One region of the Actinoplanes sp. CA-030573 genome, then DNA from elsewhere that is predicted to be linked to it. Evidence: riboswitches for the same ligand, from Rfam matches in the RefSeq annotation. Region 1 holds a riboswitch; each other region holds the start of a gene.
What was found. A riboswitch is a leader RNA that binds a small molecule or an ion and turns the genes downstream of it on or off. The one in region 1 is predicted to bind cyclic di-AMP.

Region 1 (9,792 bases):
GCACGATCCCGGCCGAGCTCGCGGTCAGGGCCGCGTCGCAGCGCCGCCGCCAGCGGGACCCGTCGCCCTTGCCGCGGAACTCGAGCGCCACCCCGCGCACGGCCAGCAGCAGCAACAGCGCGACCATCGGCAGGTAGAGCCCCGAGAGCAGCGCCGCGTACCACGCCGGGAACGCCGCGAACGTGACCCCGATGGCGGCGACCAGCCAGACCTCGTTGCCGTCCCAGAACGGGCCGATCGTGCGGACGACCGCGCCCCGCTCGTGGTCGTCGCGGCCGAGCACCGGACCGAGCAGGCCGACCCCGAAGTCGAATCCCTCGAGGACGAAGAAGAGAACCCACGCGACGACGACGATCGCGAACCAGAAGGTGACCATCAGCAGATCCCTCAGTAGACGGGCGCGAGCTCGGGCGACTTGTCCGAGGCGGCGACGGGGTGCAGGGGCTGGCGGGCGAGGTGGCGGATCAGCCGGAGCCAGACCATCGCCAGCACGCCGTAGACGAGCGTGAAGCCGGTCAGCGACGCGACGACCTCGGCGCTGGTCAGGCCGGGCGAGATGCCGTCGGCCACCTTCGAGATGCCGAAGGCGATCCACGGCTGGCGGGCGGTCTCGGTGAAGATCCAGCCGAGCGTGTTGGCCGCGGTCGGAAGCAGCGGGATCAACGGCAACCAGCGCAGGAGCCAGGCCGGGGCGGAACGGCCCTTCCTCGTACGCCACAGGTAGAACGCGGCGACGGCGGCCGCCAGCATGCCCACGCCGATCATCAGCCGGAAGCTCCAGAACGCTACCGGGATCATCGGGACGTACGAGCCGGGACCGTACTGAGCCGCGTACTGCGCCTGGAGATCGTCGATGCCCTGCACGGTCGCGCCCGGCGAGCCCTTGGCCAGGATCGACAGCAGCCACGGGATGTCGACGGAGAACGACGGCAGCGGCTTGCCGATCGTGAAGACGGAGAAGGGGGCGCCCTCGGTGGTCTGGTAGAGCGCCTCGGCCGCGGCCATCTTCATCGGCTGCACCGAGGTGATGACCTTGCCGAGGTGGTCGCCGGTGAGCGCGGTGGCGGCGCCGCCGGCCAGCGTCACCCAGGCGCCGAGGCGGGCCAGGACCCGCATCGCCGGCTCGTGCGCCATCCGCCACACCGCGATGGCCAGCACCAGAGCGCCGCCGACCATGGCCGCCCCCGACAACGTGTGCGGGAACGCGGCCAGGTTGACCTTGTTGAGCAGCAACTCGGTGAAGGAGGTGAGCCGCGCCCGCCCGGTGACGGGGTCGATCGCGTACGCCACCGGGTTCTGCATGAAGCTGTTGCCGGCCAGGATGATGAACGCGGACAGGATCGTGCCGAGCGAGACGATCACGATCGTCGCCGCATGCGCGAGGCGCGGCAGCCGATCCCACCCGAAATACCAGAGCGCCAGGAACGTCGCCTCGAGGAAGAACGCGAGCATCCCCTCGATCGCGAGCGTCGGGCCGAACACGTCGCCGTAGAACTTCGCGAACGCGCTCCACGCCATGCCGAACTGGAACTCCTGCACCAGGCCGGTGACCACGCCGACCGCGAACGTGACGATCAGCAGCTTCCCGACGAATTTCGTGAGGTCGCGAAACTTGTCGTCGCCGGTGCGCAGCCAGGTGATCTCCAGGCCGGCCGCGATCGCCGCCAGGCTGATCGACAGCGGCACGAAAAAGTAGTGATAGATCGTCACGACCGCGAACTGCAGCCGGGTCAGGTCGAGCACGTCCATCGGGTCCCCCGTCAACAACGAATACGACGTCGCGTAGTAGATACTACGCCTCGTAGTACGACGTTGTGCAGTAGACTTTGGTCCATGGCGCTGGGAGACCTGGAACGTGTGGTCATGAACGTGTTGTGGGACGCGGGTGAGCCGCTCACCGTGCGCCAGGTCCACGAGTCGATCGGGCCCGAGCGCGACCTCGCCTACACGACGGTGATGACGGTGCTGCACCGCCTGGCCAAGAAACGGGTGGTGACGGAGCAGAAAGCGGACCGCGCCTATCGGTACGCCACCACGCAGTCCCGCGAGGAGATGACGGCCTCGGTCATGCTCGACGCGCTCAGCGCCAGCGCCGACCAGGACGCGGCGCTCGCCTACTTCGTCGGGCAGCTGCCGCCGGAGGCTCTGAAGGCCGCCCTCGAGGCCGTCGCCAAGAACGAGCGGTGACCGCCCTGCTGCTCGGCGCCCTCGGGCTGACCCTGTCGCTCGTCGTGCCGGGCGTCCTCGCCGCCGCCCGGTGGCCCGACCGCGCGCCGGCCGCGGCCGTGCTGCTCTGGCAGGCGATCACCTTGACCGCGGTGCTCTCCGCGCTCGGCGTGGTGCTGGCCGGCCCCGAAGAACTGGCCCGCGCGGCCGGCGCCGGGCGGCCGGTCACCGCCGCGGCCCTGGTCGGCGCCCTCGCCGTCGCGGCCACGATCGTGCTGCGGCTGCTCTGGTCCCTCTACGGTGTCACCCGGCGCTCCCGCGAGCGCCGCGCCCGGCACCGGCTGCTGGTCGACCTGCTCGACCGGGCCGAGCAGCGCCAGGAGCTCGACGACGACAACGTGCGGGTGCTCCAGGGCAACCTGCCGCTCGCCTACTGCGTGCCCGGCCGGGAGGCGCGCGTGGTGCTCAGCGACGGCGCGCTCCGGCTGCTCGGCCGGTCCGAGGTCGAGGCCGTCCTCGCCCACGAGCAGACCCACCTGCGGCACCGCCATGAGGTGGTGATGGAGTCGTTCACCGCGTTCTATCGCGCCGTCCCGGCGCCGTTGCGCAGCCGGGCGCCGCTGAACGCCGTACATCTGCTGCTGGAGATGGTGGCCGACGATGCCGCACGCCGCCGCACCGGGTCCGCGCCGCTGCGCGGCGCCCTGGAACGCCTGACCGGCGCTGTCCCTCTGTCGGAGGATGTCGCGCCCGGAACGGACGCCCGGGACCGCCGCCTCGCCCGCCTGGCCGCGCCGCCGAGGTCCTCGATCGCCCTCACCGCGACCGTCGCGCTCGGCGCCCTGGCCCTGCTGGTATTACCGACCGTGATCCTGGTGCTCCCGTGGCTCGACCGCGCCCTGGAAGCCTGGCCGTTGTAGTCACTGTCCGTAGCCCCTGCTGTGCAAGCAGTTTCCTGGTCGTGGCAGCTTCAGTTAACGACTTGATCGGGAGTACGGTGGTCCCCGGTTCGGCAGCCCCCCATCGTCCATCCGGCCGATCTGACGGACCACCGCCTAATCGTCCATGGCGACGAACCGGGGACCCGAGTAGTCGGGGTGAAGCCGCGATCCCTTGCGGCCGGGCGCGCTTCCCGCCCGAACCCGTCAGCTAACCCGGTCGGCGGCTTGATGGAAGAAGGGATAACGCACCTACGTGAAACGGATTGGGGCGCGCCGCGCCGCAGTTCTGCGCAGCCTCGCCTGCGCTGTCGCAGCGGTCGGGATCGTCTTCACCGGCCCGTCCGTAGCGCAAGCGACACCCTCGCCGGCCAGCGTCGAGGCCCAGATCGACAAGCAGTGGAACGAACTCGAGCCGGTCATCGAGCAGTACAACGACGTGCACGGCAAGCTGCTCAAGAACCAGGCTCAGCTGAAGAAGCTCACGACCCAGCTCACTCCGCTCCAGATCCAGGTGGATGTCGCCCTGTCCCAGGTGCGGGGGATGGCCGTCGACGCGTACAAGCAGGGTGCGCCCAACGCGTTCAACGCCATGATCATGAGTGGGTCGCCCACCGGCCTGACCGACAAGCTGACCTACCTCGATCAGCTTGCTCGGCACCAGCAGGACCAGATCGCCGGCGTCGCCAAGCTGCGCGACAAGTACGCCGGCATGAAGTCCGACCTGGACGTGCTGACCAAGTCGATCGCGGCGCGCGACAGCCAGCTCGCGCAGCAGAAGGCCGCGATCCAGAAGAAGATCGACTCGCTCCAGAAGCTGCGGCTCGCGGCGTACGGCGCGGCCGGCGAGTCCGACGGCCCGTTCAAGACCGGGCCGTGCCCCGTCACCTACAGCCAGGACAAGGGCGGCCGTGCGGCGCAGCGAGCCTGCGACCTCGTCGGCAAGCCCTACGTCTTCGGCTCCGAGGGCCCGAACAGCTACGACTGCTCGGGTCTGACGAAGGCGGCGTGGGCCAGCGTCGGCGTCTTCCTCGACCACTACACGAAGGACCAGTGGGGCGAGGGCAAGGCGGTGTCGCGGGACGAGTTGCAACCGGGTGACCTGGTCTTCTTCTATCCGGGCAGCCTCCATCACGTCGCCATCTACATAGGTGGCGGCAAGGTGGTGCACGCCCCGCACACGGGTGACCATGTGCGGATGGCGGTGCTCGACAAGGTGGGACCGATCGCCGGTTTCCGGCGTCCGGGCTGAGAGTTCGCGCAGAAAGGGGCCGCCCGCGGGCGGCCCCTTTCCGTGTGCGGTCAGCCCTCGACGCGGTGCGCCGCCCAGAACGAGGTGAGGCTGGTCGAGCCGGCGGCGGCCTGCGCCGCGGCCTTGAAGTCGGCCACCGTCGAGACCCCGTACCAGTGCGACGCCGCGTACGACTTGAGCAGGTTTGCCATCGCCGTCGTGCCGATCAGCCGGCGCAGGTCGTGCAGCGTGCACTTGCCGTAGCCGTAGACCACGGTGCTGTAGCGGCTCGGGTGCGCGTCCCAGTAAGCCATCGAGTTGGTCAGCTTCTCGGCGCTCGACTGCCAGGTGATCCCGCAGCCGCTGCCGGTCTTGTTGAAGTACAGATCGGTGGCGTAGTCGGTGAAGCCCTCGTCGAGCCACGGCGTCGTGTACTCGTCGTCGCCGACGATCCCGTAGAACCACTGGTGGGCGAGCTCGTGCGCCAGCGCCGTCGAGCTGATGACGTCGAGCACGAAGCCCGGGTACTCCATACCGCCGAACCAGTAGCCGTTGTCCAGCACCACGTCGGCCTCGCCGTAGGGGTAGGCGCCGAAGCGGGACGAGTGCGCGTCGAGGGCGGACCTGGCCGTGCTCAGCATCGAGTTGGCGCTCGACGTGCTGATCGAGCTCACCGAGTAGACGTTCACCGCGACGCCGCCCGCCGTGGTTCCGGAGATCTTGCGGAACGGCCCGGCGGCCCAGGCGAACTCGCGCACCTTCTTCCCGGTGGCGGTGGTGACCGTACGCCCACTGCTGCCGGCCCGGTCGACCGAGGTGCCGGTCGCGGGCACCGAGATCGTGCTCGGGTGATCGAGCGCGACGGTGTAGTCCGAGGCGAGCGCGTAGAAGGACTCCCCGTTGTTCGTGTACGGGTCCAGATGCCAGCCCGCCGCGTCGCGCACGGCCAGCACCGGGATCGCGTTGCCGATGAAGTAGTAGCTGCCGTCGTGGCCGAACCGGTCGATCCCGTCGGTCACCGTGATCGACAGGTCGAAGCCGACGCTGCCGGTCGCGCCCTGGGCCAGCGGCGCGGGCAGCGTGATCTTCAGCGCCGTGCAGGCGACCTCGAGCGCGCCCGGGGTGCCGCCGGTGACGTTGGTGACCTTGATCGGCAGGCTCGTGCAGGTGCCGTGGGCGTTGTCCCACAGACGCAGGTAGACCTCGGTCAGCGGGACCGCCGAGGCGTTGGAGAAGGTCACGCTCTCGTGGCCGGTCCACACGCCGCCGGTGCCGTTGCTGGTCAGGTTGATGGTGTAGGCCGGGGTCGCCGGCGTACGGGTCGCGTCGGTGGCCGCCGCGCGGGCCGGGGTGGCCGGCACGGCGATGGTCGCGGTCAGGGCGAGCAAGGCGGGGAGCACTCGTCTCATCATTCGACGAGAATGAATGCCGTCCTACTCCTTGGGCAACGGGGGAATCCCTTGCCTCAGGTGGTGGTCCAGGAGCTTGACGAGCGTCGAGAGCAGCTGGCCGCGCTCGGCCTCGGTCAGCGGCGCCAGCAGCCTCTCCTGCACGTCGTGCGCCCGCTTGGTCAGCTCGGCGGCACGCAGGCGGCCGGGCCGGGTGAGCGTGATGACATTCCGCCGGCGGTCGGCCGGGTCGGGCTCGCGGGCGACATAGCCCTCGCGCTGCAGCTCGTTGAGCGCGGCGACCATGTCGCTCAGGTGGATGCCGGTGCGCCGGCCGAGGTCGGCCTGGCTCGCCGGACCCTCCTCGAGCAGCGAGTTGAGCAGGCGGTAGTGGTAGCCGCGGGCGCCGACCTCGGCGAAGCCGTCGTGAACCAGGCGACCGGCGTGCGCCGCGGTCTGGGTCAGCAGCCAGCTCGGCAGTTGCTCCATATGCCAACTTTAACATTACGTTTACCTACCTAACGTTTGCCATCTGAATGTTCGTGGGCCTAACGTTAGCCGCATGAACGAATTCGCGCTACACGTTCCGCAGGCCGACCTCGACGATCTCCACGACCGGCTCGCCCGCACCCGATGGCCCGACGAGCTGCCCGATGCCGGCTGGGACTACGGCATACCGCTCGACCGCGTGCGGCAGCTCACGACGGCCTGGGCCACGTTCGACTGGCGGGCGCACGAGGCGGCGCTCAACGCGTACGGGCCGAGGGTCGAAACGATCGACGGCGAGCGGGTGTGGTTCCTGCACGTCCGGTCGGCCGATCCGGCGGCGATCCCACTGATCCTCACGCACGGCTGGCCGGGCTCGGTCGCCGAGTTCCTCGAGCTGATCCCGCTGCTCATGCCCCGCTTCCACCTGGTGGTCCCGGCGATTCCGGGCTACGGCTTCTCGGGGCCGACGCGCTCGCGCGGCTGGGGGCAGGAGCGGGTGGCCCGGGCGTGGGCCACCCTGATGGAGCGTCTGGGCTACGAGCGATACGGCGCGCAGGGCGGCGACTGGGGATCCGGCATCTCCCGGCTGCTGGCCGCGGTCGCGCCGGAACACGTCATCGGGGTGCACGTCAACTTCATGCCGACCGGTGGCGCCTACGACGGGCCGCTGAGCGAGGTCGACGCCGCCCGGCTGGCGAAGACCCGGCAGCTGGCCGGCAACCGGCATCCGCATCAGGTGCTGTTCGCGGCGGCGCCACAGACCATCGCGTACGCGCTCAACGACTCCCCGGCCGGGCAGCTCGCCTTCATCGCGGAGAAGTTCCAGCAGTGGGCCGATCCGGCCCACCCGATCGCCGACGAGGTCGTGCTGGCCGACGTCATGCACTACTGGCTGACCGGCACCGCGGGCTCCTCGTCGCGCCTGGTCAAGGAGACCGGCCTGGGCGGCGGGCCGATCCCGTGCCCGGCGCCGCTGGGGGTGGCGGTCCTGCCGCACGACATCGTCCAGCCGGTCCGTCCCCTGGTCGAGCAGCGTCACGACATCAGGCAGTGGACCGAGTTCCCGTCCGGCGGGCATTTCGCCGCGCTGGAGGTGCCCGATCTGCTGGCGGCCGACATCACCTCCTTCTTCGAGGCGGTGGGGGCGCGGGCATAATTCGGTGTCATGAGCGACTCGCCGCTGATCGACAGCCTGACCGCGGCCGTGCAGGCCCGGCCCGACGACCTGCCGCTCCGGCTGCACCTGGCCGAGCTGCTGGTCGACGCGGGGCGGGGGCCGGAGGCGATCGGCCACGCCGCGCAGGTGCTGGCCCGCGAGCCCGGCAACGCGACCGCTCAGCGGCTGATGACCTCCGCGCTCGGCAACGCCGCGCCCGCGACACCCGAGCCGGCGCCGGGGCCGGCCCCGGCGCCGCAACCGTCGTCCAAGGGCGACCAGAGCGTCGACTGGGCGGCCCTCGAGGAAGACCTCGGCGACATCGTGCCGCCGCGGTTCGCCAAGGCCGACGACGAGCCCGACCCGGTGCGCGGGCACGCCGACCGCACGTTCGACATCGAGACCTCGACCGTCACGCTGGCCGACGTCGGCGGCATGCAGGAGGTGAAGAAGCGGCTCGAGGTCTCCTTCCTCGGGCCGCTGCGCAACCCCAAGCTGCGCACGCTGTTCGGCAAGAGCCTGCGCGGCGGCCTGCTGCTCTACGGCCCGCCCGGCTGCGGCAAGACGTTCCTGGCCCGGGCCGTCGCCGGCGAGATGGGCGCGGCGTTCATCTCGTTGTCGATCACCGACGTGCTCAACATGTGGGTCGGCTCGTCCGAGCGCAACCTGCACGACCTGTTCCAGTCCGCCCGCGGGCACGCGCCGTGCGTGCTGTTCCTGGACGAGATCGACGCGCTCGGCCACAAGCGCAGCCAGCTCAACTCGTCCTCGATGCGCACGGTGGTCAACCAGCTGCTCACCGAGCTCGACGGCGTCGACGGCAACAACGACGGCGTCTTCGTGCTGGCCGCGACCAACGCGCCGTGGGACATCGACTCGGCTCTGCGGCGCCCGGGCCGGCTCGACCGTACGCTGCTGGTGCTGCCGCCGGACAAGGCGGCCCGCGCCGCGATCCTCGAGTACCACCTGCGCGACCGGCCGGTCGCCGGCATCGATCTCGGCAAGGTCGCCGACGCCACCGAGCACTACTCGGGCGCCGACCTGGCGCACGTCTGCGAGACCGCGGCCGAGTTCGCGATGCGCGACTCGATCGCGACCGGCGAGATCCGCATGATCTCCCAGGCCGACATGCTGGCGGCCGTGCGCGAGGTGCGCCCGTCCACCGACGCCTGGTTCGCCACCGCCCGCAACGTCGCGATGTTCGCCAACGAGTCGGGGGAGTACGACGACCTGGCGGCGTACCTGAAGAAGCGCAAGCTGCGGTGAGCCTTCTCGCGCCGATGAGCTCGTGATGGACGACGAGGCCGAGCAGGCCTTCGCGCGGGCGCAGCGGCTGGCCGAGGTCGGCCGTTACGACGACGCCGAGCGGACGGCCCGGGTCGGGCTGACCGTCGCGCCCGAGCATGGCCCGCTGCTCACGCTGCTGGCTTCCGTGCTGCGCCTGCGCCGCGAATACGTGGCGGCGCTGGCCACCGCCGACGCGGCGGTGGCGGCCGCGCCCCATCTGGCCGACGCGCACGCCGAGCGGGCCGAGAGCCTGATGCTGCTGATCCGGGCCAAGGACGCGGTGGCGGCGGCCGAGGAGGCGGTCCGGCTCGAGCCGCTCGACGCCTCCGGCTACCTGGTGCTGGCCCGCGCGCTGTCCCGGGACAACCAGGTCGCGCGGGCCCGGGACGCGGCGGCGCACGGGTTGTCGCTACGGCCGCGCTCGGTCGAGGGGCTGCTCACGGTGGCCGACGTCGAGCGGGACGCGGGCAACCGGGAGGCGGCGACGGCCTCGGCCCGCGCGGCGCTCGAGCTCGACCCCGGCAACGCGTACGGCCGCTGGCTGCTCGCCATGCTCGACGCCGAGCGGCTCAAGGTCCGCCGGTCGATGCGCGGGCTTCGGGACGTGGCCCGCGACCACCCGGCCCGGGCCGACCTGATCTCGCTGACCTGGCCGATCCGGGGCGTGCTGAGCGGCCTGCGGCGGGGCCTGGCGGTGGGTGCGCTGATCGTCGGCGCGCTGCTGGTCGCGGGACACTGGTGGTCGTACGCGACGACGTTCGCCCGGGTGCTCTCCGGCGTGCTGGCCGCGGTGCTGGCCGGCTTCGGCGCGCGGGTGCTGCTGCCGGCCGGCCGGCTGCCGTGGCGGTGCCTGCCGCTGCTCCCGCCGATGATGCGCCGCGCCAACTACGGCGGCCTCGCGATCATGGCGGCGGCGATCGTGCTGCTGGTGCTGCACGCGGCCACCGGGTGGTGGATCGCGGTGGTGGCGGCACTGGTGGCGGCGGTCGCGCTGTGGTTGCTGGGCTTCCTCGAGATGCTGGGGGCGGGGCTCGACGATCCGGGGTTCCGGCAGGCGTTCCGCGACATCGGCGCCGAGTTCCGCGACTGGTGGGTGACCGCGAAGAAGGATCTGCGGGAGGCCTGGACCGACCCGCC
Region 2 (9,792 bases), 4.9 Mb from region 1:
ATCGCCGACGACCTGCACGGCTTCGACCTGCAGGCCTGGGCCACGACGGCCTTCCTGATCACGTCGACGATCTCCACGCCGCTCTACGGCAAGCTGTCGGACATCTACGGGCGGCGGCCGTTCTTCCTGTTCGCGATCGGCATCTTCATCGTCGGCTCGATGCTCTGCGGCCTCTCCCAGAACATGTACGAGCTGGCGGCGTTCCGGGCGATCCAGGGCGTCGGCGCCGGTGGCCTCATGTCGCTGGCCCTGGCGATCATCGGTGACATCGTGCCGCCCCGCGAGCGGGCCCGCTACCAGGGCTTCTTCCTGGCCGTCTTCGGTACCGCGAGCGTGCTCGGCCCGATCCTGGGCGGCTTCTTCGCGGGCGCCGACAAGCTGCTGTGGGTGGACGGCTGGCGCTGGGTCTTCTACCTGAACGTGCCGATCGGCATCGCGGCGATGGCGGTCGTGGCCAAGGTGCTGCACCTGCCCCACCACCGGGTCAACCACCGCATCGACTGGCCCGGCGCGATCACCCTGATCGTCGGTCTCGTCCCGCTGCTGACCGTGGCCGAGCAGGGCCGCACGTGGGGCTGGGACTCCGGCCGCTCGATCCTCTGCTACGTCATCGGCGCCATCGGCATCGTCGCGTTCGTCTTCGTCGAGCGGGCGTACAAGGAAGAGGCGCTGCTTCCGCTGCGGCTGTTCGGCAACCGTACGGTCAAGGTCGGCGCGATCTCCAGCTCGATCCTGGGCATGGCGATGTTCGGCGGCCTGATGACCGTCCCGCTGTACCTGCAGATCGTCAAGGGCGCCTCGGCCACCGCGGCCGGCCTCCAGATGATCCCGTTCGTGGTCGGCATCATGGCCGGCTCGATCACCGCCGGTCAGCTGATCGCCCGTACCGGCCGCTACCGGATCTTCCCGATCATCGGCAGCATCCTGATGGTCGCGGCGCTCGCACTGTTCGCCACGATCGGCGCCGACACCCCGCTCTGGCGAACCATGCTGATCATGGTGCTGATGGGCCTCGGCCTCGGCGGCAACATGCAGCCGATGATCACCGCGGTGCAGAACGCGGTGAGCCCGCGCGAGATCGGCGTGGCCACCAGCTCGGTGACGTTCTTCCGCTCGATGGGCGGCACGCTCGGTACCGCGATCTTCCTGTCGGTGCTGTTCAACGTGCTGCCCGGCAAGATCAAGGACGCCTTCACCTCGGCCGCGCAGACCGACGAGTTCCGGACCGCGCTGGCTCAGCACCCGGACCAGGCGAAGATCCTGCAGCAGGCGACCAGCGGCGGCGGCGGCGACCTCAGCGATACGTCCTGGATCAACAAGCTGACCGACGTGCTCGCGCACCCGTTCAAGGTGGGCTTCTCGGACGGCATCCAGGTGGTCTTCCTGCTGGCCCTGGCCGTGATGATCGTCGGCCTGGTCGTGGTCTTCTTCCTGCCGGAGATCCCGCTGGCCCAGCGCTCGGCCCAGGCCCAGCGCGAGGCCGACATCCTGGCCGCGGAGAACAGCGACGGCGTCCCCGGCGAGGTCGGGGCGGGCCCGCTGGCGGGCTCCGCCGCCCCGGTCCCGGCCGGCAAGAGCAAGGACGGCGGCGCGTAACGCCATCGCGCGACAAAGGCCGAGGCGCACCGCGTCTCGGCCTTTGCTCTGCTCACCCCGGCGCGCGCCCGGACAGGTAAGCAGAGCCGCTCTGCTCACGCCACGCGCGGGCAGGCGCGGGCGAGCGCGGGACGCGGCGGTCAGGCGTTGCGGGCGGCGGCGGCGATCAGGCGTTGCGGGCGGCGGCGGAGGCGGCGATCAGGCGTTGCGGGCGGCGGCGGCGATCAGGCGGTCGGCGACGGCCTGGCGGTCGAGCCCCAGCCGCTGTGCGGTCTCGCCGAGCACGTCGTAGGCCTCGCGCACGCCGCACCCGCGCTGGGCGATGATCACGCCGACGGCGCGGTCGATGGCGGCACCGGTGCTTGCCTCGTCGCGCCGGCGGAGTTCGCCGAGCAGGACCTCGGCCTGGTTGACCAGGGCCATGGCGGTCAGCGTCAGGTCGGGGCCGAGGCCGCCGGGGCGGTCCAGGTAGAGGCTGAGCGAGCCGACCTCGGCGCGCGGCACGTCCAGGGGCACGGCCACCACCGAGCGGACGCCCTCGGCGCGGGCCGGCTCGGCGAGCTCGGGCCAGCGCTCGTCGGCCGCCAGGTCCTCGACCGTCACGAGCGAGCGGCTGCGGGCGGCATCGAGGCCCGGGCCGGCGCCCGACGCGTACTGGAGCTCATCGACGCCCTCGCCGCTCGGACCGTAGGCGGTGCAGCTGAGCGGGCCGCCCTCGCCGATCAGCGCGATCGAGCAGCGCACCGCGCCCGGCACCGCGCCCACCGCGAAGGAAGCCAGGCGCTCCAGCGCCGAGGCGAAGCTCTCCGCGCCGAGAAGGCGCACCGATACCTCGTGCAGCAACCCCGCCAGTTCGATCGGGTGGGGACCGCTGAGGGGCGCCGCATGCGGGCGACGCGACCGCCGGAGACGGCTCAGCACACGCACGGGACCGCGCTTGGGGCCAGAAATCCGGCGATTCGGGGCAGACACGCCCGGCACTATGCCATGACCATCGACAGGCACGGAAGTTCGATGCCCCTACTGGGTGGTCTCGTCGGAGTGGCGGCTCTCCAGCGCCTCGGGATCGTGCTCCCGCCGGTCGGAGTCGGCCAGGATCGCCTCGGCCTGCGCCTTCGGGTCGGCGCTGCCGGCCGCGTGCTCCTCGGGGAGCAGGTCGGCGGCGCGCTGGTCGATCCGGTGATCACTCATGGAGGTCGAATACCCCGCGCGGAAGGCGGGTGAAACACCACGCGGCCCCCGGGAGAAACCCGGGGGCCGCGCAAGAGATGTCGGTGTGCATGTCGCCTCTCGGCGAGTGGCACAACACGGCTCCAGCCGAACGGTATTCCGTGAAGGCATTAGTGGTGAGGCCCGGGGACACTGGACACACCGACATCCGTACTCAACCGTCGGCGGCCCGGGACGATTCCGTAAGCGATTGTGACCCGGGTCACTTCTCGCCGGCGGCGCCCTTGGCCGCGTCGTAGGCCATCTGCAGGAAGTCGGAGGCGGCGGTGGCGGTCAGGACCGTCGCCGCCAGCCGGGTCAGGCGCGGGGCGAGCACCAGCCCGCCGGTCAGGCCGGTCGCCACCCACACGGCGAGGCAGAACGGGCACGTGATCAGTTCGCCGATGCCGTGCCGCAGCGAGCTGCCCTCGTCGCGTACCTCCTCGTTGAGCTCGGCCGCCCCGGCCGGCTCGGCATAGCGCGTGAAGGGCGCCCGCAGCGGGCTCGTCACCGCATCCTTGGCCAGCAGGCGGCTGAGCTTGTGGGTGGCGATCGAGATGAGCACCACGTCGGCGGTCGCGGGCCGGCCCGGCACCGGGCGGCCGGTGAGCTTGGCCGCACCGGCCAGGGCGGCGGCCAGCGTGCCGAACGCGCCCATCGCGGCCAGGTAGCCGGCGAGCGGGCGGTGCTCGTGCGGCGCGTACGAGTCGGCGACGTGCGACAGGCGGTCACGCATGGTGTCCGTCATGAGGGGGGCCCTTCGGGTCGGCGGTCAGAAGTCCTGCGTCAGGCGGGACGGGTCGACCTCGCGGCCGGGGTACCGGACCATGTACTCGGTCTCCAGGTCGGCGGTGCGCCGGAAATGGTTGTCCAGGGCCGCGTCGGGACCGTGCCGCAGCGTCGCCAGCCGGGTCCGGTAGAGGCTGGCAAGCTCCCGGAAGAGGTCCTCGTCCGCGAGCGTGGCCGGCTCCACGCCGGTCTCGTTGTGAAGCTGGGCGTCCGTCATGGTTACCTCCGTTGGTGTGCTTGCCAGCACGGTTGCCCATGCGGACGGCGGCCAAACGCGCGCCGGTACGCTGGCGGGCATGAAGGGGCTGTGGACGCCGGCCTGGATCGTCCGGCACGTCCTCGCGCTCGCCGCCGTGGTGGGCTGCCTCGGCCTGGGCTGGTGGCAGTTCAGCCGGGCCAGCGGTGGCAACACACTGAGCTGGGGTTACACATTCGAGTGGCCGGTCTTCGCGGCCTTCTTCGCGTTCCTCTGGTTCCGCGAGGTGCAGCTCGCCCGCCGTCCCCCCGCGCCGCCGGAGGACGACGAGGCCGAGGAGGAACGGCTCCCAGGCTCGCCTGTTACGGTCGGCCGGCCGGTCCGGGTCGCCGTGCCGGCGCCGGCCGCCGAGGACGACCCCGAGCTGGACGCCTACAACGACTACCTCACCTGGCTGGCCGCCCACCCCGGCGCCCGCCCCTCGGACTACCCGGGTTACTCCAACAAATAGGAAGTGCACCGTGCAGGGAGCCCTCACCCGCTATCGGATCATCGCGTGGATCGTCGGCGTCTGCCTGCTCGCGCTGGTGCTGGTCGGCATGCCGCTGAAGTACCTCGGCGACAACGACACCGTGGTTGCGGTCGTCGGCCCGCTGCACGGTTTCCTGTTCATGGTCTACCTGGTGCTGACCTTCGATCTGGCCCGCCGCGCCCGCTGGCCGTTCCCCCGGATGATCCTGGTCATGGCGGCCGGCACGATCCCCTTCCTCTCGTTCTGGGCGGAGCGTAAGGTCACCAACGCGTGGGTTCCCGCCGAGCTGGCGAAAAGTCCCGTTTGAGGGCCGCGAATGACGCGCCGTCTTCGTCGAATGACAATGTGTTATCGGGATCATTGGCGCATATCTGGCGATTACCTTAAATCCCGCACAGAGACCTTGATTTTGTTTCCCGCATCGATAAGTTAATGCGGTTGGTTCGGTCCGCAGCCACTTCCCTCCGGGTGGCGCCGGCCAACGCCGCCGAATCGGCGCGCCGTCCCCCGGGCGCGTGGCCGAACCGGGGAACCGCGTTACCGGGGTGAATCCGCGTCCAGCGGTAGGGCCTTCTTCCCGCCCACTGATCTTCCGGAAACGCAGGCGTCAGCTAACCCGGTAGGCGGCCGAAGCGGAAGAAAGGTTCAGCAACCGGTGCCAACCCCCCGCACCAGGCTTCGTTCCCTCGTGGTCGCGGCCATGGCGGTCGCGCTGACCGGGTCCATGGCGACCTCGGCCCACGCGGCGCCGTCGGAGAGCGAGCTCAAGAAGCAGATCGAGACCGCGTCGAACCAGCTCGAGGACATCACCGAGTCGTACAACAAGCTCAACATCGACCTGAAGAAGACCGCCGACGACCAGAAGAAGCTGGCCGCGTCGATCGCCCCGGCCAAGGCCAAGATGGTCGTCGCCGAGGCCCAGGTCCAGTCGGTCGCCGCCACCGCCTACATGCAGGGTCGGGTCGGGCCAATGAGCGCGCTGCTGGGCGGCGACCAGAGCAGCCTGATCGACCGGATGAGCTACCTCGAGATGATCAGCCGGTCGAACCAGCGCGACATCAGCGACTACACGGAGACCACCCGGACGTACGCCGACCGGCAGGCCGCGCTGAAGACGACGCAGGAGAAGCAGCAGGCGCAGCTCAAGGCGATGGCCGCCCGCAAGAAGACGATCGAGGCCAACATCAAGAAGCTGCGCGCGATGCGGGAGCAGGCGTTCGGCAGCGCGACCGAGCCCGGCGTCTCGGGGGCCGCGGGCAAGGCGCCGAGCATCTCCGGCTCGGCCGGCATCGCGGTCGACTTCGCGTACGTGCAGGCGAACAAGCCGGCGTACTACGGCTACGGCGACTCCGGGCCCAACACCTTCGACTGCTCGGGCCTGACCATGGCCGCCTGGGCCAAGGCCGGCAAGTCGCTGCCGCACAACGCGGCCGCCCAGTACAGCGCCACGGCCCGCATCACCAAGTCCCAGCTGAAGCCGGGCGACCTGGTGTTCTACCGCAGCCTCGGCCACGTCGGCCTGTACGTCGGCGGCGGCATGATCATCGACGCCTCCCGCGAGGGCGAGCCGATCAAGAAGAGGTCGATGAACATCATGACCCCGTACGGCTACGGCCGGGTCCGGTAGTTCCCCGCGCACCAAGAAGGCCGGTACCCGTCCGGGTACCGGCCTTTCGCGTCTCTGTCGTCGGGGGGGGTTCGGTGCTCAGGCGGCCTGCAGACCCTCGGCCCGGGCCAGCTCACGCAGCCGGCCGAGCGCCTGGATCTCGAGCTGGCGGATGCGCTCCCGGCTGAGCGAGAAGCGCGAGGCCACCTCGGTCAGCGAGTGCTCCCGGCCGTCCTCGAGACCGTAGCGAGCCCGCATGATGCCGGCCGACCGGTCGTCGAGGTGGTTGAGCAGGCCCTCGATCCGCTGCCGCTCGAGCGCGGTCAGCACGATCTCCTCCGGGGAGGGAGCGTCGCTGTCGGCGACCAGGTCGCCGAGGTTGGTGTCGCCGTCGTCGCCGACCGGGGTGTCGAGCGAGACCGTGTCCTGCGCCCACCGGGTGAGCTCGTTGACCCGCTCCACGGTCACGCCGAGCGCCGCCGCGATCTGCTCGGGCTCGGGGTCGGCGCCGAGCTCGCGGACGAGCTGGCGGGTGACGTTGCGCATCCGGTTGACGTCCTCGACCAGGTGCACGGGGAGGCGCACGGTGCGCTCCTGCTGGGCGATGGCCCGGCTGATCGCCTGGCGCACCCACCACGTCGCGTACGTCGAGAACTTGTAGCCGCGCTCGTAGTCGAACTTCTCCACCGCGCGGACCAGGCCGGTGTTGCCCTCCTGGATCAGGTCGAGCATCGGCATGCCCGAGCGCACGTAGCGCCGGGCGATCGAGACCACCAGACGCAGGTTGGCCCGGATGAACAGATCCTTCGCCCGCTGACCCTCGTGGACGATCCGCTCCAGCTCCTCGCGGCTCACGCCACGGGGCATCTCGCCCTCGTCGAGCAGGAACTCCGCGTAGAGGCCCGCCTCGATCTGCTTGGAAAGCTCGACTTCCTCGGCTGCGCTCAGCAGTGGCGTCCGGGAGATCTCGTGCAGGTAGACGCCGACCAGGTCTCGCTCCTCGGCGACCTGGTCGGTCCGCATGACGGTGCTCTTCTCCACGTTGCCCACGGTCCCCTCATTGCGTTCACTACTTACCCCGTTACGGGCAAACCCTGTGTTCATCAGTTCCTCCCCGTAACGTCCGCAAGACGTGCATTGCGGTTACTGGCATCTACACAACAAATGACTGGTCGCACTGATTCCGGCTGGTGGGTCGAAAGTGTCACGAATGCCTGGGTGATTGCTGAGAGCCGAGTGCGATGTTCCTGAGGAGGAGGCTCTCCAAGCGGCATTCGCGCGCCGCGGCCGGCGGCGGTCGCGCACCAAGACGCATACCCGCCATCGCCTCAATGACACCATCGGCCCCTCATCCGTCGCAGCGACGGGCATCACCACAGACCATGGGACATCCGTCACTACCCAGTACGGCCGCTCGGCTTCCCGGGTTCACGTGCAGCATCGACAGGTTCGCGACCGTCTTGAAACAAAAGGCTCATCGAAAAGATCCCGATGGGCCGGGCCGAACGGGACACCTGCCACAATGCGGCACGCGCGCCTCCACTTCACTCGCCCGCAAGGGTGACGCCCGTGCAGGTGACGGCCCTTTTCGCAACGAACCGCGACCCATGGATCATCCTGCGACGGACGTGACGAGAACCACACCGTCCGGGGCGGATGAGCGGGCAGCATGATCCTTATGGAAAACGGACGGACGGCATTCGTCACCGGCGGCGCCGGCGGGCTCGGCCGGGCCACGGTGGCGGCCTTCGCGGCCGCCGGCTGGCGGGTGGTGGCACCGGTGCGGCCGGGGTCCCGGGCCTCCCTGCCGGACGCGATCGTGGTCGAAGCGGATCTCGCCGATGAGACGGATATCACTGCCGCGATGGCGGTCGCGGCCGCGGAACCGGGGGCGCCGCTGCGGGCGGTGGTCAATCTCGCGGGTGCGTACGCCGGGAGCGGTCTCGTGGCCGACACCCCGGTCGCGGAGTTCGAGCGCCTGCTCGCGCTGAACCTGCGTCCCACCTACCTGGTGACGGCCGCGGCCCTGCCGCACCTGGTGGCGGCCGGCGGTGGCGGCATCGTCTGCGTCTCGTCGCGGGCCGCGGTGGCGCCGTTCGCCGGGGCGGCCGGCTATGTGACGGCCAAGGCGGCGGTGCTGGCCTTCGCCGGGGCGGTCGCGGTCGAGTACCGCAAGCAGAAGGTGCGCTGCAACACGATCGTGCCCAGCGTGATCGACACCCCGGCCAACCGGCGCGACATGCCGGACGCGGACTTCTCCCGCTGGGTGCGCCCGGCGGAGATCGCCCCGACGATCGTCTTCCTGGCCTCGGACGACTCGGCGCCGACCACGGGCGCGACCATCCCGGTCTACGGCCAGGCCTAGCCGGCCGCCCGGCGCCGGCCCGCCGCCCGGCGCTGGACCGCCGCCCGGCGCTGGCTGGGCGGCCGGCCTACAGCGTCTCGGCCAGCTGGTAGCCCAGGGCGGTGGCGCCGGCGATCAGGGGGCCGCCGGCCAGGATCATCGCGCGGACCCGGGAACGGGCCGGGGTCACCGGCGCCGGGAGCGGCAGCCGGGCCCGGATCTCGGCGGCGACCTCGGCCGGGGTGCCGTTGGCGTCGATGAGCACGAAATCGGCGTACTCGGGCAGCGAACGGTAGGCGGCCGCGGCGGCCGACAGATACTCGACCCTCTCGTGGTCGTAGCCGCGGCGCTCGATGCGGTCGTGGGCGATCAGCGGGTCCACGGCCAGCAGGAAGGTCACGTCCGGGCGCGGGAACAGGCGGTAGGCGAGACGGGCGCGGCGCTCGGCGGACGGGCCCGCGGCCCGGGCGCGCAGGCTCGCGTACTGGCAGGCGGCGTAGCGGTCCATCACCGTGATCTCGCCGGTGAAGGCCCGGCGCAGCAGGGTGCGGAGGATGGCCAGCCAGCGCAGCACGGACTCGATGAACAACATGCCGCGGCGGCCGAGCAGGTCCTCGGCGTCGTCGCCGCGGCCCAGGGCCGCGGCCAGGCGACCGAACCAGCGACGGCCCCCGGCGTTGCGGCGGTAGGCGGCGCGCAGGCCTTCGGCGGCCAGGTCGTCGGCCAGGCGGTGGGCCTGGGTGGTCTTGCCCGATCCGTCGATGCCGACCAGGGCGATGGTGCGTGGCTGGCGGGTCATGCCTACCAACGGTAACCAGGGTTGCCCAGTGTGTTTCCGAGCAACGGTGCTCATTCCGTACCAAAATCGGGTGTAGCAGTTGATTTTGGCGTGAGGTTCAAGGGGAAGCGGCTCGGGTACCGCAATACGACCCGAACCGCACACGTCGAACAGGGAGAACGCCCATGCCGCACCACGTGGACGAAGGCTTGGCCGGCACGCTCAAGCGGGTGGCCTCCACCCTCAAGGCGGCCGACATCCCCTTCGCGCTCGGTGGGAGCTTCGCGGTGTACGCGCACGGCGGTCATTCCAGCGACCACGATGTCGACTTCCTGATCCGCGAGCAGGACGCCGAGCAGGCACTGAAGGCGCTCGCGGCGGTCGGCTTCCGCACCGAGCAACCGCCCGAGGACTGGCTGGTCAAGGTCTACGACGAGGACCGCATGGTGGACCTCATCCATCGGCCGGTGGAGACGCCGGTCACCGACGAGACGCTGCGCGACAGCGAGATGATCTCGGTCGAGGCGATCAACATGCCGGTGATCTCGGCGACCCAGCTGATGATCCACAAGCTGCTGAGCTACAGCCAGCACTACTGCGACTTCGCCACCGGCTTCCCGGTGGCACGGTCGCTGCGCGAGCAGATCGACTGGGATCGCGTACGCCGGGAGACGTCCCGATCTCCGTACGCCGAAGCGTTCCTGATCCTGCTCGACCGGTTGGACGTCGTTCCCGCCGGTGG
Region 3 (9,792 bases), 3.8 Mb from region 1:
CGAGACGAAGATCGAGCGGCAGGGTCTCGGCCGAGGACGGCGCGACCACGACCGTCACCCGGGCGCATCGTGCCGCGGCCGTGTCGATCAGCAGGTGGTGGCCCGCGTGCGGCGGATAGAACTTGCCGACGATCAGCCCGTGTTCGTACTCCACAGCTCTTTTCTAGCGGTCCGCCACGAGCGCAGGCCGGCGACGTAGAGGGCGAGGAAGGCCACGTACAGGATCGCCGTGAGCCAGAGGTCCTTGTAGGCGTAGAGCGGAATGTAGATCAGGTCGGCGGCGATCCACAGCCACCAGCTCTCGATCAGCTTGCGGGTCTGGCCGTAGGTGGCGAGCAGCGAGAGTGCGGTGGTGAGGGCGTCGGCGAGCGGCACGGTGGACCCGGTGAGCCGGTCGAGGAACAGCCAGAGGCCGGCGGTCAGCACGATGCCGGCGACTGCCAGCCCGACCCACTCGGGGCCGGTGGTCGAGCGGACCACGAGCCGGGTGTGCCGCTCGCCGCCGTAGAGCCAGGCCCACCAGCCGTAGAGGCCGAGCACGACGTAGACGACTTGGAGGCCGGCGTCGGCGTAGAGGCCGGCCGACCAGAACACGACCATGAGCAGCAGAACGTTGAGGATGCCGAGCGGCCAGTTGAGGATGTGCTGGCGGACGAGCAGAGCCACGTTGATGAGGCCGGTCGCGAAGCCAAGGATCTCGGCCCAGGTCGTGGGGGCGCCGAATGCGGTGAAGGCGGTGCTCGTGAGCCAGTCGATCATCGTGGTCTTCTACCCGTGTCCGCCCTGTTTGTCCGGCCGTTTGTCTGCTGGTCTCACCCCACCCCGTTACTGGGTGGGGTGAGATTAGAGCACCGCTACGACACTTCCGAACCGGAATCCACAGGGCCGGTCGTGCCGCGGACGACCAGCCGGGGTGAGGTGACCACCTCGCGATGGGCGATCCGCACGCCGGCCACGCGCTCCACCGCGCGGGCCACGGCGAGCGTCGTCATGGTGTCGATGTCCTGGGCCACGGTCGTCAGGTCGATGTGGGCGAGCCGGCTGAAGCTGCTGTCGTCGTACCCGACGACGCTGATGTCGCCGGGCACGTCGAGGCCGCCCCGGCGCAAGCCGTCGAGCAGGCCGGTCGCGCTCAGGTCGTTGAACGTCGTGACCGCGGTGGGCGGATCGTCCAGCAACTCCCGGGCGGCCCGGGCGCCGTCCTCCTCGCCGGAGCCGCCGGGGACGACGCGGATGTGCTCGGCCAGGCCGTGCCGGGTCATGGCCTCGCGGTAGCCCTGCCGCCGCTCGGCCGACGCGACCCAGCGGGCGCCGTCGACGTGGGCGATGCGGCGGTGGCCCAGCTCGACCAGGTGGTCGACGGCCAGGTGCAGGCCGCGCGAGTCGTCGGTGCGCACGACGTCGACCGCCTTGTGCCGGATCGGGCGGAACATCGCCACCACCGGCATGCGGGCGGTCAGCGCGCCCAGCTCGGCGGTCGGGATGAGCGGACCGAGCAGGATCAGCGCGGCGCATCGGTCGCGCAACAGGCCGTCGATGGCCGTACGCTCATCGCGTCGCGGGGTCACCGCGCTCAGCGCCAGCTCGTGGCCGACCCGCCCGGCGGCGTCGTAGAGGCCGGTCAGCACGTCGTCGTGGAACGGGTGCTGGACGCCGAAGACCACGCCGAGCAGCCGGCTCTCGCCGCTACGCAGCAGGCGGGCCCGGCTGTCCGGCTGGTAGCCGAGCCGGCGGGCGACCTCGAGCACTCGCGCGCGGGTCGCGGCACTGGCGCCGGGCGCCTCCCGCATCACGATCGAGGCCAGCGCGACCGAGACCCCGGCCTCGGCGGCGACGTCGGCCAGCGTGGGCCGCCGTTCCCCTGTCCGCATGAAACCGAACTTTAACGTGTGATCACTAGAACGTTCTACGACGCCACGGCCTAGAACGTTCTAGAGTCGGCCCAGTGGAGAGAATGACCGCCGGCCGCCGCTGGGCGGCCCTGCTCGCGCTGGCGCTGGGCGGCTTCGGGCTGGGCCTGACCGAGTTCGTAGCGATGGGCCTGCTGCCCGACATGGCCCATGACCTGCTGCCGGCGGAGTACGCCCGATCGAGCGCCGACGCGGTGGCCAAGGCCGGCTGGATGATCACTGGGTACGCCCTCGGCGTGGTGGCCGGCGCGCCCACGATCGCGGCCCTCACCGCCCGGGTCCCGCGCCGCCGGCTGGTGGTCGGGCTGCTCGGGCTGTTCGTGGCCGGCACGGTCGCCTCGGCGGTGGCGCCCACCTTCGGGCTGGTGCTGGCCGCCCGGTTCGTCGCCGCGCTCGCCCATGGCGCCTACTTCGGCGCGGCCGGGCTGCTGGCGGCGGCCATGCTGGGGCCCGGCAGCCAGGGGCGCGGCTTCTCGATCGTGCTCGGCGGCCTGACCGCGGCCAATGTCTTCGGCGTCCCGCTGATCACCGGCCTCGGGCAGGCGGCCGGGTGGCGGGTGGCCTACCTGGCCGTGGCCGGCGTCTTCGCGCTCACGCTGCTCGCCGTGCTGGCCGTGGTGCCCGAGGTGGCGGCCGCGCCGGGCGGCTCACCCCGGGACGAGCTGGCCGCCTTCCGGCTGCCGCAGGTGTGGCTCGCCGCGCTGGTGGTGGCGATCGGCTTCGGCGGCTTCTTCGCCGTGAACAGCTACATCGCGCCGGTCACCACCCACGTCACCGGGCTGCCGGCGTCGGCCGTGCCCTGGGTGCTGGCGGTGATGGGCGTCGGCATGACGGTCGGCAACGCGGTCGGCGGCGTCGTGGCCGACCGCGACCTCCGGCGCAGCGTGCTGCTCGGCTTCGTCGGCATCATCGCCTCGATCGCGCTCTTCGGCCTGACCGCCCGGCACCCGGCCGGGCTGGTGGCCGGCGCGTTCCTGGTCGGCGCGGCCAGCCTCTTCATCGGGCCGGCGCTGCAGGCCCGGCTCATCTCGGTGGCGCCCGGCGCCCAGCTGATGGGCGCGGCGATCAACCAGTCCGCCAGCAACGTGGCGAACAGCATGGGCGCGGCCCTGGGCGGCGTGGTGATCGCGGCCGGATGGGGTTACCTGTCGTCGGCCTGGATCGGGGTGGCGCTGGCCGTCACCGGCCTGGTGCTGGCCCTGGTGAGCTTCCGGACGGACAGGCGGAGCAGCCTAGAGAGCGGGCCCGAGGCGGTAACCGGCCATCTCGAGCTCGCCCTCGCCCAGGGCGACCGCCGTGTACAGCCCTGACTCGTCGCTCAACGTCATCGTCGCGCCGTCGATGGTGTACGTGCCGTGCGCATGACGCTTCCGGCCGGCGACCTGCCCGTCGTACGTGCCGTCGTCGAAGATGTCGAGCCGCACCGCGCCGTCCTCGCTCAGCCACGCACCCACCGGCGCCGCGGTCCGCACCCGCGGGGCCGCGAGCCGCGTGGACTCGGCGGGCCGGCCGCCCATGATGCGCTTGAACAGGGCGACGTCGACGTGCGGGGTGCGCATGGCGGCTCCTCAAAGGCGAGGCGAACGGCGAGGTAGGGGAATGGCTCCTAGTTTCGGCAGCGAGGGGCTGACCCGGAGTGCAACCGGGTTGCGGTTGGGGTGCGTCAGCTCGACGCGCGCAACGCGGCCATGACCGCGGCGATCATCTTCTCCAGGTAGTCGTCGCCGAGGGGCGTACGTGCGACCGCGAGCCGCCAGTAGAGCGGCCCGAGGATCAGGTCGATCGCCACCTCGGGGTCGGTGCCCGGCGGCAGCTCCCCGCGGGCCACGGCCTGGCCGATCAGCTTGTCGCCGACCGCCTGCTGGTGGGTGCGCAGCGCCTTCTGGAGGGTCTCGGCGATCTGCGGGTTCCGCGAGGCCTCGGCCATCAGGTCCGGGATGATCTGCGAGGCGATCCGGTGCTGGAGCGCGCGGCTTACGATCATCATGAGCAGCTGGAGATCGCTTTCGAAGCTGCCGGTGTCCGGAAGGGGTACGCTTCGCCCCGCGACGTCGGAGACAATCTCGAGGACCATCTCGAGCTTGTTGCTCCAGCGCCGGTAGACGGCGGTCTTGCCGACGCCGGCTCGGCGGGCCACGGCTTCGATGGAGAGGCGGCCATATCCGACCTCGGCCAGCTCCTGCATGACCGCGTTACGGATAGCCACAGTGATGTCGCCCCGGAGCACGGCGGCCCCGGCTGGTGCTCGCTTCGCTGTCGCCACGTAGTCACTATACGCCAGGACGTAACGGTTGCGTTCCGCCGTTCGGTCGGTTAGATTTCACGTCGATACGAACCCGTTCCATCGGTGACGTGTTGGCATGCTTGCTAGTTGTGTTCTCGCGGAAAGCACCAGGACCCGATTCCCCCGACGTCGGGCCGACGAGATCGGAGCACCACCCCATGGCTCAGACGACCGTCGTCGAGTCCTACTCCGGGCCCTCCGTGAGGGAGCTGGCCCGGAAGCATGGACTGGGCGCCGCCGGACGGCTGCCCACCCTGCCGGAGTACACCCGCCAGCTCTGGGCCTACCGGCACTTCATCTGGGAGTTCGCGAGCGCCAAGGTCTCGGCGTCACTGGGCAACACCCGCCTGGGCATGATCTGGCAGGTCCTGACCCCGCTGTTCAACGCGGGCGTCTACTACGTGATCTTCGGCGTGCTGCTCAACACCAAGCACGGCGTGGGCAACTTCATCCCGTACCTGTGCACCGGGGTTTTCATCTTCGGATACACCCAGACCGTGGTGCAGGCCGGCGTCCAGGCGGTGAGCGGCAACCTCGGCCTGATCCGGGCGCTGCACTTCCCCCGGGCCAGCCTGCCGCTGTCGATCACCCTGGTCGAGGCGCGGAACATGATCGCGTCGACGGCCGTGCTGATCGCGATCGTGCTGTTCACCGGCGAGCCGATCACGGTCGAATGGCTGCTCATCCTGCCCGCCCTGGTGCTGCAGACGATCTTCAACGCCGGCTTCGCGATGCTGGTCGGGCGGCTCGGGTCCACGCTGCACGACCTGCGGCAGCTCATCCCGTTCATCATGCGGGTCTGGATGTACGGGTCGGCCGTGCTCTACCCGGTGACGCAGTTCACGGCCCACCTGCACGGCTGGAAGCTGGCCCTGGTCGAGGCCAATCCGCTGCTGGTCTACATCGAGCTCATGCGGCACGCGCTGATGGAGAACGTGATCCTGGCCGGGTCGCCGCGGCGACTCTGGACCGAGGCCGTCATCTGGGCCGTGGTCATGGGCCTCGGCGGCTACGCCTACTTCTGGCGGGGAGAGAAAGGGTACGGCCGTGGCTGACGAAGAGCGGGTCCCCACCGTCATCGCCGACAACGCGCACATCATCTACCGGATCCACGGCTCGGTCTCGGCCGCGCAGAACTCGCCGCTGAGCAGCTTCAAGCGCCTCGTCACCCGGACCAAGAGCGCGGCCGTCCGCGAGGTGCACGCGGTCAAGGGCGTCAGCTTCGTGGCGTACAAGGGCGAGGCCATCGGCCTGATCGGGACGAACGGCTCGGGCAAGTCGACGCTGCTGCGGGCGATCGCCGGCCTGCTCCCGGTCGAGGCGGGCGGCGCGATCTACGCGGCCGGCCAGCCCTCGCTGCTGGGCGTGAACGCGGCGCTGATGAACGACCTGTCCGGCGAGCGCAACGTGACCCTCGGCTGCCTGGCCATGGGCATGTCCCCGGCCCAGGTCAAGAGCCAGGTGCAGGACATCATCGAGTTCTCCGGGATCAACGAGCGGGGTGACTTCAGCTCGCTGCCGATGCGCACCTACTCGTCCGGCATGTCGGCCCGGCTGCGCTTCGCGATCGCCGCGGCCAAGAAGCACGACGTGCTGCTGATCGACGAGGCGCTGGCCACCGGCGACGCGAAGTTCCGCAAGCGCAGTGAGCAGCGGGTCCGCGACCTGCGGGCGGAGGCCGGCACGGTCTTCCTGGTCAGCCACAGCGAGCAGTCGATCCGGGACACCTGCGAGCGCAGCATCTGGCTGGAGAGCGGCGTGATCAAGGCGGACGGCCCGACCGACGACGTGATGAAGGAGTACGAGGCCTTCGTGAAGAAGTGAAGGCCCCGTACCGCCCTAGATGACCGACAAATGCACGTGGTTCGTGTGATCGCTCGAGGGATCGCCGTTGCCACGGGTGTACGCCTTCCAGCCGCTCGACGGCAGCCAGATGCGTTTGAACCAGATGACGTACAGGACGCCCAGCCGGCTCGAGTTGTTGATGAAGTAGTTCGCGAGGTTCGTCCCGTACGTCTTGCTGGCGCCCGTCGCCACCCCGCCGAAACCGCCCTTGTCGGCCGCGAAGTCGCAGGCCCGGCCCTTGGGATGCTCGCCGCTGTTCTGTTCGCGCCAGCAGTGCACGTAGTGCGTGAACCCGTCGGCCTGGGCCTGCCGCATGGCGAACAGCATGCGCTGGGTGATGCGGCCGCCACTGGTCGGGTCGTCCACCATGCCGCTGCCGCCCTGGAACTTGGCCGCCGACTTGCTGCTGCCGCCGTCGCTGGGCTGCGGGTCGTCCTGGCCGGCGTTGGCCGCCTTCAGCGCGGTCTCGGCCTGGACCTTGCGCTTGGCCATCACGTTCACCTGCTTCTGCTGGTCACGGATGGTGGCGTCGATCGCCAGCTTGGCCGCGGCCTGCTGGTCACGGACGGCCCGCAGGTCGGTGACCGCGGCCTGCTGCTTGACCCCGACCGTCTCCAGCATCTCGGCCCGGTCCAGGAAGCCGGCACCCGAGCCGGCGTTGAGCAGCGCGCTCATCGGGCCGAGCCGGCCGGACATGTAGGCCTCGGCGACGATCTCGTCGACCGCCGCCTGGCGGGGGGCGAGCTCGGCGTCCAGCTGCTTGAGCCGGGCGGTGAGCTGGGCCTGGCGGGTCTTGGAGGCCGCGAGCGCGTCCCGGGCCTGGACGTAGCCCCGGGAGGCCGCCTCGAGCTGCTGGATCAGCGACTTGGAGCCGCCTTCGCCGTCGTCCCCGGTGTCGCCCGGCGCCGCGTGGGCCGGGGCCGCGAACGCCAGACCGGCGGCAGCGACCAGGAGGGCGAGGGTCGCCGCTAATCGGCGGCGGACAGATTGGTGCCGCACACTGTTTCCTTCCGTCGGCCGCCGACCGAGTTAGCTGACGGGTTCGGGACGGAAGTTCCCTACCGGAAGTGACTCCGGATTCACCCCATTGAGAGGAACGGTTGGTTCCCCGGCTCGCCTCGCGGCGATTAGGCGGCGATCCCCGGGTGGGGATCGGGACCGACGATACCCATGCCATCGATTGATCGACAGATCTCGTACCCTGTGCGATTGGCCGATAACGGCTTGTCACCTCATTACGGAAAGTGCTTATCCGCTCACCACATTCACGTTTATCGGACCCTGATGCGTTCCCAAGTCTCGGGTAAACTCTCCGACGGCTCTGCCGCCGAAGGCGCCGCCCCCGAGGCGCCGGCAGACCACCGCCCAATCGCCGCGAGGCGAGCCGGGGAACCAAATGTTCCTCACCTGGGGTGAATCCGCGCGAGCGGTAGGGATCGCTTCCGTCCCGAACCCGTCAGCTAACCCGGTCGGCGGTTAACCGGAAGGAACCTGGCTGGATGACCGTACGAACCCGCCGGTGGCTGACACTCGCCCTGGCGCCGCTCGTGGCTGTCTCGTTCCTGGCGGCGCCGACCGCCCCCGCGAGCGCCGACCCCGACACCTCGTCCTCGTCGAGCTCCGGCGAAGGGTCGAGCTCAGGCGGAGGAACGTCCGCGATCCCTGACGAGGGCGACGACGACGTCGAGGCGAACGCGACGCTGAACGACGTGCTCGAGTCGTCGAACCGCAAGTATGTGCAGGCCAAGGCGGCGGTGACGAAGTCCACCGCGACGCAGAAGAGCCTGGCCGTCGAGATCAACCTGGCCGAGGCCAAGCGCAACGCGCTGATCCCCGAGGTCAACGCGATCGCCGCCCAGCAGTACCAGACCGGCCACCTCGGCGCCGCCAGCTTCCTGCTCGGCAGCCAGGGGTCGAGCGACTTCCTCAAGAAGGCGGTCTCGCTGGAGGAGATCAACACGCTGCACGACCGGAAGCTGCGCGAGCTCAACGCCGCGATCGACCTGGTCAACAGCAAGAAGGCCGCGCTCGACGCCGAGGTGAAGGCGCAGCAGACCAACCTGCTGGCGATGCAGAAGCAGAAGGCCTCGGCCGAGAAGGCGCTCGAGTTGGTCGGCGGCAAGAGCCTCACCGGCGGCTTCGTCGACGCGGTCTCCAAGCAGGCGGCGCCCGCGCCACGCAATGCCGAGGGCGGTTTCTCGCCGGAGAAATGCACCGTGAACGATCCGACCACGAGTGGCTGCATCACCGCGCGTACGTTGCACATGTACCAAGAGGTGAAGAAGGCCGGCTTCAATCGTTTCGTCGGCTGTCACCGCAACGGCGGACCGTTCGAGCATCCGAAGGGCCGGGCCTGCGACTGGTCCCTGCAGAAGAGCGGATTCTCGAACGCGCACAACGCCGACATGAAGAACTACGGCAACAACCTGATGGCGTTCCTGGTCCGCAACGCCGACCGGTTGGGCATCTACTACGTCATCTGGTATCAGCAGATCTGGTTCCCGGCGACCGGTAACTGGCACACCTATCACGGCGTCAGCGCCCACAAGGACCACGTGCACGTTTCGATGCTGTAGAGCAGACATGGCAACGGCCCCCGCGATATCCGCGGGGGCCGTTGTCGTTGACGGTCAGTCCTGCGGAGCCCGGCGCACCGGGGCCCGGCCCGCGGGCTGGGTCGGCGGCGGGCCGACCGGTCCGGCCGGCGGGATCGGCACGCTCACCGGCTTGACCTGGGTGACCTCGATCTCCTTGCCGTGGTGCAGCAGCACGAGCCGGGCCGAGCCGCCGCCGTTGCGCAGCGAGTAGGTCACCTCGTCGGCCGTGACATTCACCCGCAGCCGGAGCCCGCGCCACAACAGCGAGAACTCGAGGTTGCTGATCCGGCTCGGCAGCCGGGGCGCGAACGACAGCTGGCCGTTGAAGTCCCGCATGCCGCCGAGGCCGGCGACCAGCGAGATCCAGGTGCCGGCCAGCGACGCCACGTGCACGCCGTCACGCGAGTTCTGGTGGAGGTCGTGCAGGTCCATCAGGGCGGCCTCGCCCAGGTAGTCGTGCGCCAGCTCGAGGTGCCCGACCTCGGCCGCCAGAACCGCCTGGACGCAGGCCGACAACGACGAGTCCCGCACCGTACGGGCGTCGTAGTAGGCGAAGTTGCGCTGCTTCTCCTCCGGGGTGAACGCGTCACCGCGGATGTACATCGCCATGACCAGGTCGGCCTGCTTGACCACCTGCTTGCGGTACAGGTCGAAGTACGGGTAGTTCAGCAGCAGCGGGTACGCCTCGGGCGGGGTGTTCTCGAAGTCCCACTCCTGGAGCCGGGTGAAGCCCTCGGACTGCTGATGGACCTGCAACTCCCGGTCGTACGGGATGTGCACCGCCGCCGCCGCATCCCGCCACGACGCCATCTCCTCGTCGTCGACGCCCAGCTTGCGGGCCAGGTCGGGGTGCCGCTTGCAGGCCTCCACCGCGCTGAACATGTTCTGCTGGGCCATCAGGTTGGTGTAGATGTTGTCGTCGACCACGGCCGTGTACTCGTCGGGGCCGGTGACGCCGTCGATGTGGAAGCGTCCGTGCCGGTCGTGGTGGCCCAGCGACCGCCACAGCCGGGAGGTCTCGACCAGCAGCTCGAGACCGACCTCACGCTCGAAGTCGTAGTCGCCTGTCGCCTGCACGTAGCGGCGGACCGCGTCGGCGATGTCGGCGCCGATGTGGAAGCCCGCGGTGCCGGCCGGCCAGTACGCCGAGCACTCC

Region 2: linked by a shared signal. The riboswitch ahead of ACQP2F_RS06765 (NlpC/P60 family protein) and the one ahead of ACQP2F_RS30400 (NlpC/P60 family protein) in region 1 are both predicted to bind cyclic di-AMP.
Region 3: linked by a shared signal. The riboswitch ahead of ACQP2F_RS02000 (coiled-coil domain-containing protein) and the one ahead of ACQP2F_RS30400 (NlpC/P60 family protein) in region 1 are both predicted to bind cyclic di-AMP.

Annotation. Positions count from the first base shown of each region.
Region 1 covers NZ_CP192038.1:6,590,029-6,599,820, reverse strand. Annotated here, with positions in the region: gene cydB (cytochrome d ubiquinol oxidase subunit II) at 1-376, opposite strand, end outside; gene ACQP2F_RS30415 (cytochrome ubiquinol oxidase subunit I) at 388-1,749, opposite strand; gene ACQP2F_RS30410 (BlaI/MecI/CopY family transcriptional regulator) at 1,834-2,187, shown strand; gene ACQP2F_RS30405 (M56 family metallopeptidase) at 2,184-3,086, shown strand; cyclic di-AMP (ydaO/yuaA leader) riboswitch at 3,209-3,346, shown strand; gene ACQP2F_RS30400 (NlpC/P60 family protein) at 3,361-4,356, shown strand; gene ACQP2F_RS30395 (M1 family metallopeptidase) at 4,407-5,744, opposite strand; gene ACQP2F_RS30390 (MarR family winged helix-turn-helix transcriptional regulator) at 5,769-6,212, opposite strand; gene ACQP2F_RS30385 (epoxide hydrolase family protein) at 6,286-7,368, shown strand; gene ACQP2F_RS30380 (AAA family ATPase) at 7,378-8,634, shown strand; gene ACQP2F_RS30375 (hypothetical protein) at 8,660-9,792, shown strand, end outside.
Region 2 covers NZ_CP192038.1:1,464,066-1,473,857, reverse strand. Annotated here, with positions in the region: gene ACQP2F_RS06800 (MDR family MFS transporter) at 1-1,596, shown strand, start outside; gene ACQP2F_RS06795 (GAF and ANTAR domain-containing protein) at 1,795-2,421, opposite strand; gene ACQP2F_RS06790 (hypothetical protein) at 2,617-2,787, opposite strand; gene ACQP2F_RS06785 (DUF1360 domain-containing protein) at 3,029-3,553, opposite strand; gene ACQP2F_RS06780 (DUF6158 family protein) at 3,578-3,811, opposite strand; gene ACQP2F_RS06775 (hypothetical protein) at 3,891-4,301, shown strand; gene ACQP2F_RS06770 (DUF3817 domain-containing protein) at 4,312-4,629, shown strand; cyclic di-AMP (ydaO/yuaA leader) riboswitch at 4,798-4,963, shown strand; gene ACQP2F_RS06765 (NlpC/P60 family protein) at 4,978-5,949, shown strand; gene ACQP2F_RS06760 (sigma-70 family RNA polymerase sigma factor) at 6,028-7,032, opposite strand; gene ACQP2F_RS06755 (SDR family NAD(P)-dependent oxidoreductase) at 7,598-8,293, shown strand; gene ACQP2F_RS06750 (dTMP kinase) at 8,361-9,071, opposite strand; gene ACQP2F_RS06745 (nucleotidyltransferase) at 9,236-9,792, shown strand, end outside.
Region 3 covers NZ_CP192038.1:424,735-434,526, reverse strand. Annotated here, with positions in the region: gene ACQP2F_RS02040 (AAA family ATPase) at 1-154, opposite strand, end outside; gene pnuC (nicotinamide riboside transporter PnuC) at 133-759, opposite strand; gene ACQP2F_RS02030 (LacI family DNA-binding transcriptional regulator) at 855-1,871, opposite strand; gene ACQP2F_RS02025 (MFS transporter) at 1,955-3,220, shown strand; gene ACQP2F_RS02020 (Atu4866 domain-containing protein) at 3,143-3,469, opposite strand; gene ACQP2F_RS02015 (TetR/AcrR family transcriptional regulator) at 3,574-4,173, opposite strand; gene ACQP2F_RS02010 (ABC transporter permease) at 4,353-5,249, shown strand; gene ACQP2F_RS02005 (ABC transporter ATP-binding protein) at 5,242-6,018, shown strand; gene ACQP2F_RS02000 (coiled-coil domain-containing protein) at 6,034-7,038, opposite strand; cyclic di-AMP (ydaO/yuaA leader) riboswitch at 7,042-7,183, opposite strand; cyclic di-AMP (ydaO/yuaA leader) riboswitch at 7,392-7,529, shown strand; gene ACQP2F_RS01995 (coiled-coil domain-containing protein) at 7,539-8,615, shown strand; gene ACQP2F_RS01990 (glycoside hydrolase family 65 protein) at 8,670-9,792, opposite strand, start outside.